One region of the Paenibacillus sp. FSL L8-0435 genome, then DNA from elsewhere that is predicted to be linked to it. Evidence: predicted binding sites of a transcription regulator. Region 1 holds the regulator's gene; the other holds the start of a gene.
What was found. The regulator CtsR, encoded in region 1, represses protease genes until heat stress. The targets are predictions, from matches to a motif close to ATGGTCAATAAAGGTCAAACA.
Positions count from the first base shown of each region.

Region 1 (8,170 bases):
CGTGTGCTTACAAAAAGTCAGAGCCCGTTTTAGGGGTGATGGCGTGCCTTTTGTAGAATGAACCGGCGAGTTACGTTCCCGTGCAAGGTTAAGGTGAAGAGCCGGAGCCGCAGCGAAAGCGAGTCTGAATAGGGCGACATAGTACGTGGACGTAGACCCGAAACCGGGTGATCTACCCCTGTCCAGGGTGAAGGTGCGGTAACACGCACTGGAGGCCCGAACCCACGCATGTTGAAAAATGCGGGGATGAGGTGGGGGTAGCGGAGAAATTCCAATCGAACTCGGAGATAGCTGGTTCTCCCCGAAATAGCTTTAGGGCTAGCCTCGGAAAACAGAGTCGTGGAGGTAGAGCACTGATTGGGTGCGGGGCCCGCAAGGGTTACCAAGCTCAGTCAAACTCCGAATGCCATAGACTTACTTCCGGGAGTCAGACAGTGAGTGCTAAGATCCATTGTCAAAAGGGAAACAGCCCAGACCATCAGCTAAGGTCCCCAAGTGTGTGTTAAGTGGGAAAGGATGTGGAGTTGCACAGACAACCAGGATGTTGGCTTAGAAGCAGCCACCATTGAAAGAGTGCGTAATAGCTCACTGGTCGAGTGACTCTGCGCCGAAAATGTAACGGGGCTAAACACACCACCGAAGCTATGGCTTGATGCTTTGCATCAGGGGTAGGGGAGCGTTGTATAAGGGTTGAAGGTGTACCGTAAGGAGCGCTGGACATTATACAAGTGAGAATGCCGGTATGAGTAACGAAAAGATCAGTGAGAATCTGATCCGCCGAAAGCCTAAGGGTTCCTGAGGAAGGCTCGTCCGCTCAGGGTAAGTCGGGACCTAAGGCGAGGCCGAAAGGCGTAGTCGAAGGACAACAGGTCGAAATTCCTGTACCACCGTAAGCCGTTATGAGCAATGGGGGGACGCAGTAGGGTAGTGACGCGGACTGATGGATGTCCGTCTAAGCAGTGAGGCTGATGTGTAGGCAAATCCGCACATTGTAAGGCTGAGCTGTGATGGGGAGCGAAAATTGTAGTAGCGAAGGTCATGATCTCACACTGCCAAGAAAAGCCTCTAGCCAGGTGATGGTGCCCGTACCGCAAACCGACACAGGTAGGCGAGAAGAGTATTCTAAGGCGCGCGGAAGAACTCTCGTTAAGGAACTCGGCAAAATGACCCCGTAACTTCGGGAGAAGGGGTGCCCCGGTAGTGTGAATAGCACGAGGGGGCCGCAGTGAAAAGGCCCAAGCGACTGTTTAGCAAAAACACAGGTCTGTGCGAAGCCGTAAGGCGAAGTATACGGGCTGACGCCTGCCCGGTGCTGGAAGGTTAAGGGGAGTGGTTAGGGAGTAATCCCGAAGCTGTGAACCGAAGCCCCAGTAAACGGCGGCCGTAACTATAACGGTCCTAAGGTAGCGAAATTCCTTGTCAGGTAAATTCTGACCCGCACGAATGGCGTAACGACTTGGGCGCTGTCTCAACGAGAGATCCGGTGAAATTTTAATACCTGTGAAGATGCAGGTTACCCGCGACAAGACGGAAAGACCCCATGGAGCTTTACTGCAGCTTGATATTGAATTTGGGTACGATCTGTACAGGATAGGTGGGAGCCTTTGAAGCATGAGCGCCAGCTTGTGTGGAGGCAACGTTGGGATACCACCCTGATCGTATCTAGGTTCTAACCTGGTACCGTAATCCGGTGCGGGGACAGTGTCAGGTGGGCAGTTTGACTGGGGCGGTCGCCTCCTAAAGAGTAACGGAGGCGCCCAAAGGTTCCCTCAGAATGGTTGGAAATCATTCGAAGAGTGCAAAGGCATAAGGGAGCTTGACTGCGAGACCTACAAGTCGAGCAGGGACGAAAGTCGGGCTTAGTGATCCGGTGGTACCGCATGGAAGGGCCATCGCTCAACGGATAAAAGCTACCCTGGGGATAACAGGCTTATCTCCCCCAAGAGTCCACATCGACGGGGAGGTTTGGCACCTCGATGTCGGCTCATCGCATCCTGGGGCTGAAGTAGGTCCCAAGGGTTGGGCTGTTCGCCCATTAAAGCGGTACGCGAGCTGGGTTCAGAACGTCGTGAGACAGTTCGGTCCCTATCTGTCGTGGGCGTAGGAAATTTGAGAGGAGCTGTCCTTAGTACGAGAGGACCGGGATGGACGTACCGCTGGTGTACCAGTTGTTCCGCCAGGAGCACCGCTGGGTAGCTATGTACGGACGGGATAAACGCTGAAAGCATCTAAGCGTGAAGCCCCCCTCAAGATGAGATTTCCCAGTATGTAAGACCCCTTGAAGACGACGAGGTAGATAGGCTGGGGGTGGAAGTGCAGCAATGCATGGAGCTGACCAGTACTAATCGGTCGAGGGCTTATCCAATAGCAAGTGATAATTCGCGTGTTTCGTTTCGAATCTAGTTTTCAGAGAATGATCTCTGAAATGAAAATCGGTACATCACAGAACGTGTGTATGATTTTCATTTCCATATCTGATTTTAAGAAGCTATGCTTCGACAAATCGCGTTTGGTGGCGATGGCGGAGGGGTTCCACACGTACCCATCCCGAACACGACCGTTAAGCCCTCTAGCGCCGATGGTACTTGGACCGCAGGGTCCTGGGAGAGTAGGACGCCGCCAAGCGAAGAACCACTGCCGATGTTATTCGGTGGTGGTTTTTATTTGTTTATTTAAAGGGATGCGAAAGCATCTCTTATTTGACTTTGTAAGAATCCTCTGACACACTCTAAAGAGTACATATATCAGATATCAGGCCATGATTTGGATTGATAATAACTCTAGCGAATGGGGTGTAGGACGACATGGAAATTCAGAAATTGACGGTAGATGATTTTGAACCAGCGATGGCACTCTCCGAATATGCTTTTCAAGTAGTAATGAGTGAAGAACAAAAAGAAAAACGGCGGAGTCAATTTTCGTCACAGGATATATGGGGTGTATATGAGGATGGGCAGCTAGGAGCCAAACTTCATATCATTCCTTTTCAAACCTATATTCATGGCAGATCGTTCGAGATGGGCGGTATTGCGGGTGTTGCCACCTGGCCAGAGTATAGACGCAAAGGCTGGGTAGCGGGTCTGCTGAACCATGCGTTGGAAGAAATGAATCGTAACAAACAAAGTATATCATTCTTGCATCCATTCTCCTTTGGTTTCTATCGGAAGTATGGATGGGAGACTTATGTTGAATTTAAACGTTATAAAGTGCCTACAGCTCATTTGCCTTCGAAAAAAGCGACACCTGGAACGATTCGGCGTGGGGATCCGGGCCTCAGCATACTAAAGGAAGTATACAGTGCTTATGCTGAGCGTTATAACGGAACTCTGGTTCGGGATGATGCAAGGTGGGAGAATTCAGTTCTTGTTAATGGGACCAGCCAGAAGGCTGTATATTACGATGAAGCTGATGCAGCACAAGGTTATCTTTTATATGAGGTTAAGGAAAATAAATTTACCATTAAAGAGATCATCTATCTGAATGAAGAGGCGAGGCAAGGGCTGTGGACCTTCATTGCTAACCATGATTCCATGATCCAGGAAGTTACGTTGCAGGCGCCTGCCAGTGATACGCTTGCCTTCCAACTGGATAACCCACGGATTCAGCAGGAGATTGTACCTTATTTTATGGCGCGTATCGTTAGTGTAGAGCAGTTTATATCTCAGTATCCATTTGCAAGCCAGGACTCACCGGTGCAGATTGTTCTACAGGTAGAGGATACCTACGCTCCGTGGAATGAAGGGGTATGGCAATTAAACGTGGCAATGAACGGAACAGCGTCCATATGGAAAACTTCGGAGGCAATTAATGATGATCAGACCATTAAGGTGGATATTCAATCCCTTACCGCGGTGCTGATGGGATATCGCAGACCAACGGAAATGGCACGAATCGGAAGAATTCACGGACCGAACACAGCAATCAAGGCTTTGGAACAAGCGATTCCTGAACGGGAAACCTATTTGCTCGATTTCTTCTGATGACTATGCCCACTGTTCCATTTAACTTGATTAGCTTATATAGAAATACGGCGTGATTGAAAGACAAATGGACTTCTCCAGCAATTTTGGGGAGGTTTTTTTGTGTCTGGGGAATATTTCGTGTAAAATCGTAAAAAATGAATAGTGACCCCACTTGGCAAAACCACAAAATATGCTATAATGGTTATAAAGTCAAAGAAAGTCAAAGTCAACTAAAGGTTTAATACTTAAGTAGCTTTCTTTCTACAATCTGATGCATGATCGCCAATATACGGGATTCATTTCATCGGAGGATCAAGGGAATATTAAAGGACCTTCGTGCTTCCTTCGCTCTCCTGTTAACACCTGTGGAAGCAAGATTCGCTGTTTCCCTGATTGGTTAAATGGGTAGAGAAGGTGTACTCTGTGGGGGCGTGTGGGTCCTTATTGACTTAACGTTTCAGACAGTGGAGGATGATTGGATGCGTAATATCTCTGATATTATCGAACGATATCTGAAGAGTATTTTGCATGAAAGTCCCGAAGGAATGGTTGAAATTCAGCGTAATGATCTGGCAGATCAATTCTCATGTGTACCTTCCCAGATCAATTATGTCATCAGCACACGTTTTACACTCGAGAAGGGATACCTGGTAGAGAGTAAACGCGGCGGTGGTGGTTATGTTCGCATACAGCGCATTGAATTACCGGCCCAATCAGCTCTGCATAATCATTTGCACCATAGTATTGGTGAAGAGATCGGGCAGACAGCTGCCGAAGGATTGATCTATCAATTGGAAGAAGCACGCTTCTTGAGCAAGCGGGAAGCCGGGTTGATGCGAGCTGCTGTATCTAGAGAGGTTATATTAGTCAAACTTCCTTACCGGGATCAAATTCGTGCCAGAATGTTGAAGGCGATGTTAATATCTTTGCTCGGTAAATGAAAACTATCGGGGTCAAAGGAGGTACATCAATATGCTGTGCCAAGAATGCAATAAACGTCCGGCGACACTTCATTTTACGAAGATCGTAAATGGAGAGAAGACGGAATTCCATATTTGTGAGTCATGTGCCCGTGAAAAAGGGGAAATGATCCCTGGAACAGCAGGTGGGTTTTCCATTCACAACTTATTGTCCGGATTGCTTGATTTTGATCCAGCCAGCAAAAGTGGATCGGCAGGAACACCCCCTGCAAAAGCACTTCAATGTGAAGAGTGTGGTATGACGTACTCACAATTTAGCAAGATAGGCCGGTTCGGCTGCAGTTCATGTTATAAATATTTTGACAGCCGTCTGGATCCTTTGTTCAAGCGAGTTCATGGTAATACGTCCCATGTAGGCAAAGTGCCTGCACGAGCTGGTGGTCGCATCAAGGTGAAACGGCAAATCGCTGATCTGAAGCGTGAGCTCCAGGAGAGCATCGCGCAAGAGGAATTTGAAGAGGCGGCTCAGATCCGTGACCAGATCAGAGGACTTGAAAAAGGAATAGCTCAGGAGTAAAGTTTGTCATGAGTAGGAGGGATGTGTAATGCCTAATCTGCGCTTTACAGAGAAGGCGCTCAGCGACTGGATGCGCAGTGATGCGGCTGATTCCGAAATTGTCATTAGCAGCCGTGTCCGGATTGCACGCAACCTTCAGCATATTCCGTTTCCGATGCTGGCTTCCAATGAGCAATCGGAAGAGGTGCTGAATAAGCTGAGCGAAGTACTTCAATACGATGACGTTCATGCCTTTGGGGATTTTCATACGTTGGATCTGATCGATATTGACGAACTCGACAAACGGGTGCTGGTGGAGAAACATCTCATCAGTCCAAGTCTTGCGAATGAATCCAGGAATGGTGCGGTTATTCTCAGTGAGGATGAGTCTGTCAGTATTATGATTAACGAAGAGGATCATCTTCGTATCCAGTGCCTCTATCCGGGGTTCCAGGTGAAAGAAGCCTGGGAGAAAGCTTCCGCAATAGATGATGCTTTTGAAGCGCACGTGGATTATGCTTTTGATGATCGCAGAGGATACTTAACCAGCTGTCCTACTAATGTAGGTACAGGTGTTAGAGCATCGGTTATGATGCACTTGCCTGCCCTGGTGATGACACAACAGATAGGCCGTATTCTAACCGCAGTTTCCCAAGTGGGATTGACGGTAAGAGGAATATACGGTGAAGGCAGTGAGGCGATGGGTAACCTGTTCCAGATCTCGAACCAGATTACTTTGGGACAGACCGAACAGGAAGTCATCGAGAACCTGCATGGTGTTGTATTACAGATGATAGGTCATGAGCGTACAGCTAGAGAACGGTTAATTACCGACTCCAGACTTCGGATTACGGATCGTGTCATGCGCTCTTACGGCATATTGTCTCATGCAGCTATTGTTGATTCCAAGGAAGCTGCACAGCGCTTATCGGATGTACGCCTTGGCGTGGATCTCGGTTTGTTGGATGGACTGTCCATTACGGTAATGAATGAGTTGAATGTGATGACACAGCCGGGATTCTTGCAGAAAACGTTCGGGGAAGATATGCGCACAGATGAGCGTGACATCTACCGTGCTCAGTTGATTCGTGATACGATCAATGCAGCGAAGCAGTCCTAGTTTAGCCTGATATAGTATTGAATTATGGTTTCATGCCGCATTGCGGCTTTTATATAATAAGGCATGTACGAATTGCCGAATGACTTTATTCGCAGCACGGCTGCAAACAAAAATGATATGAAGAATACGACGGTTATTTCATTACATGACCCTCGTTTTATCCAAAACCATGGAGGTGCAGGAGATATGATGTTTGGAAGATTTACGGAACGGGCCCAAAAGGTGCTCGCACTCGCGCAGGAAGAAGCTGTCCGTCTCGGTCATAATAACATCGGTACTGAGCATATTTTGCTCGGCCTCATTCGTGAAGGCGAAGGCATCGCAGCCAAAGCACTGATCGGCCTGGGACTCGGATTGGAAAAAATTCAGGATGAAGTAGAAACGCTGATTGGCCGTGGCCAAGAGCAACCTACCAACATTGCATATACGCCACGTGCGAAAAAAGTAATTGAACTGTCTATGGATGAAGCTCGTAAATTGGGCCACACTTATGTAGGCACAGAGCATATCCTGCTCGGATTGATTCGTGAAGGCGAGGGTGTTGCAGCACGTGTGCTCAATAACCTGGGTATTAGCCTGAACAAAGCACGCCAACAAGTGCTGCAATTGCTTGGCAGCAGTGAAGCTGTATCCAGTCATAATGGAACACCTGCCAATGTAAGCACACCAACGCTGGACAGTCTGGCACGTGACCTCACGGCTTATGCGAGAGAGAACAACCTGGACCCCGTCATTGGGCGTAGTAAAGAAATTGAACGTGTCATCCAGGTACTCAGCCGTCGTACGAAGAACAACCCAGTATTGATCGGTGAGCCAGGTGTAGGTAAAACAGCGATTGCTGAAGGCCTTGCACAAAAAATCATCGCAAATGAGATTCCGGAAACATTACGCGACAAACGTGTAATGACCCTGGATATGGGTTCTGTAGTCGCTGGAACCAAATATCGTGGTGAGTTTGAAGATCGTCTGAAAAAAATCATGGATGAGATCCGCCAAGCAGGTAACATTGTCCTGTTTATCGACGAATTGCATACCTTGATTGGCGCAGGCGGAGCTGAAGGCGCCATCGATGCTTCTAACATTTTGAAACCGGCTCTGGCCCGTGGAGAATTGCAATGTATCGGTGCGACAACACTGGATGAATATCGTAAATACATCGAGAAGGATGCAGCGCTTGAGCGTCGTTTCCAACCGATTACTGTAGATCAGCCTTCTCCGGAAGAAGCGATTCAAATCTTGCACGGTTTGCGTGACCGTTATGAGGCGCATCACCGCGTGAAAATTACGGACGAAGCAATTGTGCAGGCGGTTAAACTGTCTGACCGTTACATTACAGACCGTTTCCTGCCAGACAAAGCGATTGACCTGATTGATGAAGCGGGTTCCAAAGTAAGATTGAACTCTTACACGATCCCACCAAACCTGAAACAACTGGAAAGCCGTCTGGAAGATATCCGTAAGGAAAAAGACGCTGCAGTTCAAAGTCAGGAGTTCGAAAAAGCAGCAGCTCTGCGTGATACGGAACAAAAAATCCGTGAAGAGCTGGATGTAACGAAGAACCAGTGGAAAGAGAAACAAGGTCGCACCGATTCTGAGGTTACTCCTGAGGATA
Region 1 covers NZ_CP150185.1:6,230,404-6,238,573, reverse strand. Annotated here, with positions in the region: rRNA gene NST33_RS27760 (23S ribosomal RNA) at 1-2,365, shown strand, start outside; rRNA gene rrf (5S ribosomal RNA) at 2,509-2,625, shown strand; gene NST33_RS27750 (GNAT family N-acetyltransferase) at 2,805-3,980, shown strand; gene NST33_RS27745 (CtsR family transcriptional regulator) at 4,442-4,903, shown strand; gene NST33_RS27740 (UvrB/UvrC motif-containing protein) at 4,935-5,459, shown strand; gene NST33_RS27735 (protein arginine kinase) at 5,488-6,558, shown strand; gene NST33_RS27730 (ATP-dependent Clp protease ATP-binding subunit) at 6,745-8,170, shown strand, end outside.

Region 2 (8,170 bases), 670 kb from region 1:
GGACAATAAGGCTCCCATACCTGCGGAGCTTTTGATCGTACCGGAGAACAGTGTACCTGCTTCGGTAATCCCGAGATGCAACGGATACGGAATGATTTGAGCTGCTTTGGTATATGCCTCAATCGCCATCGGCACATCCGATGCTTTGAGTGACACGATGATATCATGGAAATCAAGCTCTTCCAAAATACCAATGTGATACAATGCACTTTCTACCATAGCATCTGCCGTAGGATACCCATACTTCTCAAGGAGATGGTTTTCCAAAGACCCCGCATTTACTCCAATCCGAATCGGAATACCACGGTCTTTACAAGCCTTAACCACTTCTTCCACTTTCGCACGTTTACCGATGTTACCTGGATTAATCCGAACTTTATCGATGCCGTTCTCAATCGCAAGCAAAGCCAGCTTATAGTTGAAATGAATGTCCGCTACGAGCGGTATATGAATGCGTTTCTTGATTTCCTTGATGGCTGCGGCAGCTTCCTCATTATTCACCGTTACACGTACCACTTGACAACCCGCTTCTTCCAGTCGCAGAATCTCTGCAACCGTTGCTTCAACGTCTGCCGTTTTGGTTGTACACATACTTTGGATAATGACTTCGTTACTGCCACCGATCGTTACGTTTCCCACTTTCACGGGACGTGTATCCTGTCTTAAATACATGAGTGATTTCTCTCCCCACAACGTCAAAGCTCCACCCTGACAGAGACATGAATTCGCCTTCTGCCAAAGTGGAGAACTGACAAGTCTATATTTCAGAGTTCAACGGGATTCAGGCCTTTATTAGGCGCTCTCTTCCTGCTTATCGTCCTTCGATTGGCTTAGTTCAGGCACGACTCTTTTCTCAACAACTTCTTCGGTAATGACACAGTTCGTAACATCATCACGTGAAGGCACTTCATACATGATTTCAAGCATGATACCTTCAATGATGGCACGTAATCCACGTGCACCTGTGTTACGTTTAATTGCTTCTTTTGCAATCGCAAGCAATGCAGCTGGTTCAAATACCAGATTCACATTATCCAGCTCAAGCAGTTTTTGGTACTGTTTGGTAAGCGCGTTTTTTGGTTCAGAAAGAATCCGTACCAACGTATCTTCATCCAATGGCTCCAAAGTGGAGATGACTGGCAGACGGCCTACAAATTCCGGAATCAGACCAAATTTCAGCAAATCTTCCGGCAATACCATACCCAGGTATTCACCTGGTTTCAGATCTTTTTGCTCAGAAACGGTATTAAAGCCAATGACTTTTTTACCGATCCGGCGTTTGATCATTTGCTCCAGACCATCAAAGGCACCGCCGCAAATGAACAGGATGTTCGTTGTATCGATCTGAATGAATTCTTGATGAGGGTGTTTACGACCACCTTGTGGTGGTACAGAAGCCACAGTTCCTTCAAGAATTTTTAAGAGAGCCTGTTGCACACCTTCGCCCGATACATCACGAGTAATGGATGGGTTTTCGGATTTACGCGCTACTTTATCAATCTCATCGATATAAATAATGCCACGCTCTGCTTTTTCCACATCATAATCAGCAGCTTGAATCAGTTTGAGCAGGATGTTCTCTACATCCTCACCTACATAACCCGCTTCTGTTAATGACGTAGCATCCGCAATAGCAAAAGGAACATTCAAAATTTTTGCCATCGTTTGCGCAAGCAACGTTTTACCAGAACCTGTTGGTCCTAACAGCAAAATGTTACTCTTTGACAATTCAACGTCTTCAATTTTGCTTTGTGTGTTGATCCGTTTGTAGTGATTATACACCGCAACAGACAATGACTTCTTCGCTTGTTCCTGTCCAATAACATATTGATCCAGGATATTACGAATTTCTTTTGGTTTTGGAATATCTTTGAGGTCTACTTCTTCGTCATGACCGAGTTCTTCCTCAACGATTTCGGTGCAAAGTTCGATACATTCATCACAAATGTACACGCCTGGTCCAGCGACCAGCTTACGCACCTGCTCCTGAGATTTACCGCAAAAAGAGCATTTCAGTTGCCCTTTCTCATCGTTAAATTTAAACATGAAACCACCCCTTTAGGAATTGATCGGTCTACTGAGCACCTGGTCAATAATGCCGTACGTCTTAGCCTCTTCAGCGCTCATGAAGAAGTCACGGTCTGTATCCCGCTCAATTTTCTCAAGAGACTGACCCGTACGATCGACGTATATTTGATTCAGTTTCTGACGTGTTTTAATAATCCATTCTGCGTGTATCTTAATATCCGCAGCCTGTCCTTGAATGCCGCCAAGCGGCTGATGAATCATTACTTCGCTATTTGTCAGCGCATATCTCTTGCCAGGTGCACCGGCTGTCAGCAATAACGAGCCCATGCTTGCTGCCATCCCAACGCAAATGGTAGATACATCCGGCTTGATAAATTGCATCGTATCGTATATACCCATCCCTGCGGTGACAGAACCACCAGGTGAGTTAATGTACAAGCTGATATCCTTCTCAGGATCGTCGGCTGCCAAAAACAAAAGCTGTGCTATGACAAGATTGGCTACATCGTCATCAATCGCACTGGTTAGAAAGATAATGCGATCTTTCAGCAAACGTGAATATATATCGTAAGACCGCTCGCCTCGATTGGTTTGTTCTATAACCATTGGCACCAGACTCATGAGACCAACCTCTTTTCTACATGTAATTAGACATAGGCCACCTGTAAAGCAAACCCAAATTCATTCTAACACTTTCCTGTGACAATGTCATTTTTCACAAGAAGGGTCAGACATCCGTTTGTTTACTTTTTTAGCCTGATCATATTTAACCATGTTTTCTATGTATGTGCAAATTGAAGCCATCCTATGCCGTATTGCCTTTTTTTATTTGCATGAAGTACATAGGTATGTAAAAAGTGTACAGGGATCAATAAAATTAGTGTTCATCCATATAATTACTTCATTTTCTATAAAATGGATGTCGTAATTTAAAAATAAGGCACGCAATAATTCACGTGCCTTATCGTTTATTCAACTGACAAGTTGATAATAGCTTGTCTTATTTTTCGTCAGCTTCTGCAACAACTTCTTCAGCTGGAGCTTCAACCGGTTCAACAACTGTGCTGTTCTCAACAAGAACGTCAATCGTTTTACGCAGTTTAACTTCATCGCGAAGGCTGTCCAGGGAACCATTACCTTCGAGGATGCCACGGATCTCATCAGCAGGACGCTTGTAAGATTCAGCCATTTTCTCGAGTTCTTGATTCACTTCTTCGTCAGATACTTCAATGTTTTCCGCTTTACCTACAGCTTCAAGCACAAGGTTGTTGCGAACACGTTTGGAAGCATCTTCTTGCATTTGTCCTCTCAGGTCAGCTTGAGTCTGGCCAGAGAAGCTCAGGAACATTTCAAGGTTCATACCTTGGTTACGCAAACGGTTATCGAAATCGCGCATCATGTTTTGTACTTCGCTCTCAACCATTGCAGCAGGAATGTCCACTTCAGCGTTCTCAGCCACTTTTTCTACAACTGCATTTTCTTGTGCAGCTTTGGCTTCGTCAGCTTTACGGGATTCCAATTGTGTTTTCAGGTCAGCTTTGTACTCTTCAAGAGTGTCGAATTCGCTAACATCTTTAGCAAACTCATCATCCAATGCAGGAAGCTGTTTGCGTTTGATTTCGTGAATTTTCACTTTAAATACCGCTTGTTTGCCAGCAAGTTCTGCTGCATGGTAGCTCTCTGGGAAAGTCACTTCTACGTCTTTGAAGTCACCTGTGGACAGACCCACAACTTGTTCTTCAAATCCAGGAATGAATGTGTTGGAACCCAGTTCCAGGGAATAACGTTCAGCTTGTCCACCTTCGAAAGGTACACCATCAACGGAACCATCGAAGTCGATTACTGCAACGTCGCCGTTAGCAGCGGAACCTTCATCGATTACAACGAGTTCAGCGTGACGTTGTTGAAGACGCTCAAGTTCTTCAGTCACTTCTGCTTCAGTTACTTCACCTTTTGCTACAGCAACTTCGATTCCTTTGTAGTCACCAAGAGTAACTTCAGGTTTCACAGTTACTTTTGCTTTGAACTTGAAAGTTTGTCCTTTAGCGAATTGTTCAACATCTACGTCAGGACGATCAACCGGGAAGATATCCGTTTGGTCGATTGCTTCTGTATAAGCTTCAGGAAGCAAAATGTCGATTGCTTCTTGATAAAGGCTTTCTACACCAAAACGTGCTTCGAAGATGGAACGTGGTACTTTACCTTTACGGAATCCAGGTACGTTTGCTTGTTTAACCACTTTATTAAAAGCTTTGTCGAGCGCTGCAGTTACACGATCTGCATCCACTTCAACCTCAAGAACCCCAAGGTTCTTCTCTATCTTTTCCCAAGTTGCTTTCATTGTATACTTTCCCCTCCAAAATTCACATGTTCACGTAGGCAATCACGTACAAAATAACCATTTTAGTATAAACAAGATTAGATTCTTTTTCAAGGGGAATCCCTTGATACGGTTTAAGGAAAACGTTTCCGGCCTCTATTAACCATCCAATCCGGCAGATACAAACTGCTTCATGGAACGATAAGCCTGCTCCAGCCGAAAGCGCATTGCCCCTGTCACAGCATACATTGAGCGAGTATTTTCCTCATCATGCGAGCCACCCAGACTGTCTGCAACGGTCATATGTAGAGCTGCTGCCCATATATCTGTCATGGAATCATTTTCTTCCAACATGGATACATAATCACGAGTTCCATACACGGCCATGACATATTGTATCCATAACTCCTGAGCAAAATAAAAGAGCGTAGGTTCATGAACCTCCGTCTGATCTGCCACTCGTTCCAAAATCTGAACGATCTGGAGCGGGAATTCCTCTGGTTTAAGAGGCACGGTATCAATCTCGACTTCAACCTGCTCTTCGCCTCTCGTAAACAGGATCATACCTTGAACGCCTCGGCGACGCAAGGTTTGCAGCACCCGAAATTGAAGCAAAGGGTGAAGTGACTTCTCTTTTAACCAACTCGTAAGTGCCTCATCAATCTTCGGCAGATCAAGATAGGCCAGCTGCTCCAAAGCCAGCATTGTCTGTTCAGACAGCGGCTCTTCCATGACTGTGCGAAGCATCTTATCTGCATAGCCATCATCCTGTTCAAGCTTCATTCGGGCATGCTGTCGTGCCATGTCCTCCTCACTAATCTCTTCTTCCTCTTCTCGTTCTTCAAGAACGGCAGGCGAGGTTTCTTCATATTGAGGAAACGCAGCCTGAAGCCATTCGAGCAGGGCCCGCCATTCATCGTAGTGGCGCTCTTCCTGTCCCTGACATTGCAGCAAAAAGTGAAGCAATTTCATCGCTTCACCATACCGTTCATTTTCAAGCATAACTGTCAATTGAATCTGGTAATAGTCCAGCGTCTTAGGAAACAGCACAATATTGTTGTTATGCTCGGTTTCCGGGGTCGTGGATTCCTTAATGGGAGCACCTCCTCTATATCCTGAATCTCCAGTTGGCATCAACCTAAATAGATATATATTAAAACGATTGTTGATCTATTTTTTTGAGTTCTCCTGATATTCTAACATAACCTTAAATATAATGAAAAAAACGTTACTGCCGCCAAATATCATATACGAAAAACAGTTTAAAATAAAATGCTTGATATTCCTGTATGCATATGATAAAATCAATTTTGCTTGAAAAAAATCATGTCTCAGTAGCTCAGCTGGATAGAGCAACGCCCTTCTAAGGCGTCGGTCGGGGGTTCGAATCCCTCCTGGGACGTATTAAAAAGAAGCTTCCTTCGGGAAGCTTTTTTTGCGTTCTGGGGATGAGAACCCCAATGGTTCGTCGGAGCATTCGCTTCGTTAGCACCACTTCGCAGTCTCGACTGCAAGGAGAGTATCCCTCCTGGGACGTATTAAAAAGAAACTTCCTTCGGGAAGTTTTTTTGCGTTCTGGGGATGAGAATCCCAATGGTTCGTCGGAGCATTCGCTTCGTTACGTGCTCTATGTCGCTGCATTGGAGCGTCTGCATTTGCTCACTCTATAAGCAATACGTTGAAGTATCGATGTTCTAACGAACACAGGACAGTTTATTTGCTACAAATTCAGCATAACTGAATTCTAACGAATCTTAGAAAGCTTATTTCACCATTCTGGAATATTAACTCACTTATTTGCACACTTCATAGCCTGATTAACGTCGCTGAGGTTCGGTAGAATCTGAAAATAGCGGTTTTACCCATTAGAAGACTTCATGGATTCGTTAGAGTTCACAGGTTAGTCAAAGCACCCACGGTCCATTGGGTGTTTTTTCATTTCATTGCTCAATATTGACATAGAATGTTATGCTTACGGAGTGGATTATGTAACAATCCATACATATTAACTTCATAGGACACAGGAGATTTTATCAATGTCATCTTCAATACAGCAACACTCATCTATCCATACCGAGGAAGAACATTCTTCAACATCCAAAAGATTCGGCCTGTTGTTAGCAGGCATTATCGTCATCGCCGCTACCATGAGGTCACCGATTACAGTAACCGGACCTGTAGTGGAGATGATCCGCTCAGATACAGGTATCGGCCATACAATGGTCGGGCTTCTGACCTCACTTCCTTTGCTCGCCTTTGCAGCAGTCTCCCCTTTTGCTCCACGTCTTGCCAAACGGTTAGGACTCGAATCTGCTCTGCTATTGGCTGTCATGATTGTAACCATTGGGGTGGCCCTACGCTTGTTGCCTTCCGCTCTCTCCTTATATGCTGGAACCGCAATTTTGGGGTGCGGCATTGCATTAAGCAACGTGCTTTTGCCAAGTTTGATCAAACGCGATTTCCCATTGCGAGTAGGTATCGTCACCGGATTATACTCTGTATCCATGAACATATTTGGCGCCATCGCCTCAGGTGTGAGTGTACCCGTAGCAGGAGCCACATCTATGGGTTGGCGTGCTTCGTTAGGCATGTGGGCCTTGTTGTCCATATTGGCGCTTCTCTTGTGGCTCCCCCAGATCGCCGCAGGACGTCAGCGAATGTTATTCATAGCCACACAGAGTGAAGGGACGCCTGTACGTCTACGGACCTCTTCCCTTGCCTGGTTCATTACTTTATTTATGGGTCTGCAATCTCTAATATTCTATACAACGATTACCTGGCTTCCCGAGATTCTCGCTGAGCAAGGATTCAGTCCCACCTCAGCAGGGTGGATGCTCTCCCTAATGCAGATGGTTAGTGTACCGGCTACCTTTATCGTTCCAATCCTCGCCGGCCGAACGCGAGATCAGCGTGTTCTAACCGCGATTACGTGCTCTTCTTTGATTGTCGGGTATGCTTTATTGTTAAGTGGCATCGCTTCGCTCGTTACCATTGGTGTCACGTTGGCAGGAATAGGTGCTGGAGCTTCATTTGGCATGGTAACCATGTTCTTCGTCCTTCGCACAAAAGATGCCAGACAAGCTGCCAGCCTGTCCGGTATGGCCCAGTCCTTCGGATATATGCTTGCGGCAGTAGGACCTCTACTGTTCGGCATGCTTCATGACTGGACAAAAGGATGGACCCTGCCGTTGCTAATACAGGTCATTCTGGCCATCGCTTTGCTAATCGCAGGGATTCAGGCCAGCAAAAATAGAATGATCGGTTAGTCATACAATTCATTTATAAAAAAAACAAAACAGCCTCCATCCTGCAAATCAGGATGGAGGCTGTTTATGCATAAAAAAATTCCTTCATTAATTTAATCAATTTTAATTCAATTTCAATGAGGGATAAACTTACTTCACTTTTACCTTAATCGTGTCTGTGCTGGTCACTCCGGCTGCGTTAATTAACTCTGCCCGATACGTATACGTGCCCGATGCTTTCCCGGACAGTGTAGTCACAGCACTTTGCGCATTAGGTGTAGCCGAACGGAGTTCTTGCGTATCGATCAACTTATCATTTTCATAGAGACGATACTCTGTGGCGTTGGTCCCCCACCACAGGTTCATGGTCACCTTATACTTTCCATCGCCATCCCAGTTATCCTGAGAGAGAACCGCTTTGCCTGGCGTAGCGTTGGTAACCCGAACAGTCAACGTCTGACTCCGCGTTGTTCCCTTGTCGTTGGTCAGCTCAGCCACGTACGTATACGTGCCATTGGCTTTGCCCGTGATCTTCGTCTGAGCAAACTGCGCCCAAGGTGCGTTGTAAGTCAGCTTC
Region 2 covers NZ_CP150185.1:5,556,354-5,564,523, forward strand. Annotated here, with positions in the region: gene ispG (flavodoxin-dependent (E)-4-hydroxy-3-methylbut-2-enyl-diphosphate synthase) at 1-672, opposite strand, end outside; gene clpX (ATP-dependent protease ATP-binding subunit ClpX) at 793-2,046, opposite strand; gene clpP (ATP-dependent Clp endopeptidase proteolytic subunit ClpP) at 2,059-2,649, opposite strand; gene tig (trigger factor) at 3,029-4,369, opposite strand; gene NST33_RS24760 (hypothetical protein) at 4,508-5,350, opposite strand; tRNA gene NST33_RS24765 (tRNA-Arg) at 5,677-5,750, shown strand; gene NST33_RS24770 (hypothetical protein) at 5,809-6,018, shown strand; gene NST33_RS24775 (MFS transporter) at 6,385-7,614, shown strand; gene NST33_RS24780 (S8 family serine peptidase) at 7,744-8,170, opposite strand, start outside.
Region 2: the regulator CtsR is predicted to act here: its motif matches at 2,742-2,762, upstream of clpP (ATP-dependent Clp endopeptidase proteolytic subunit ClpP).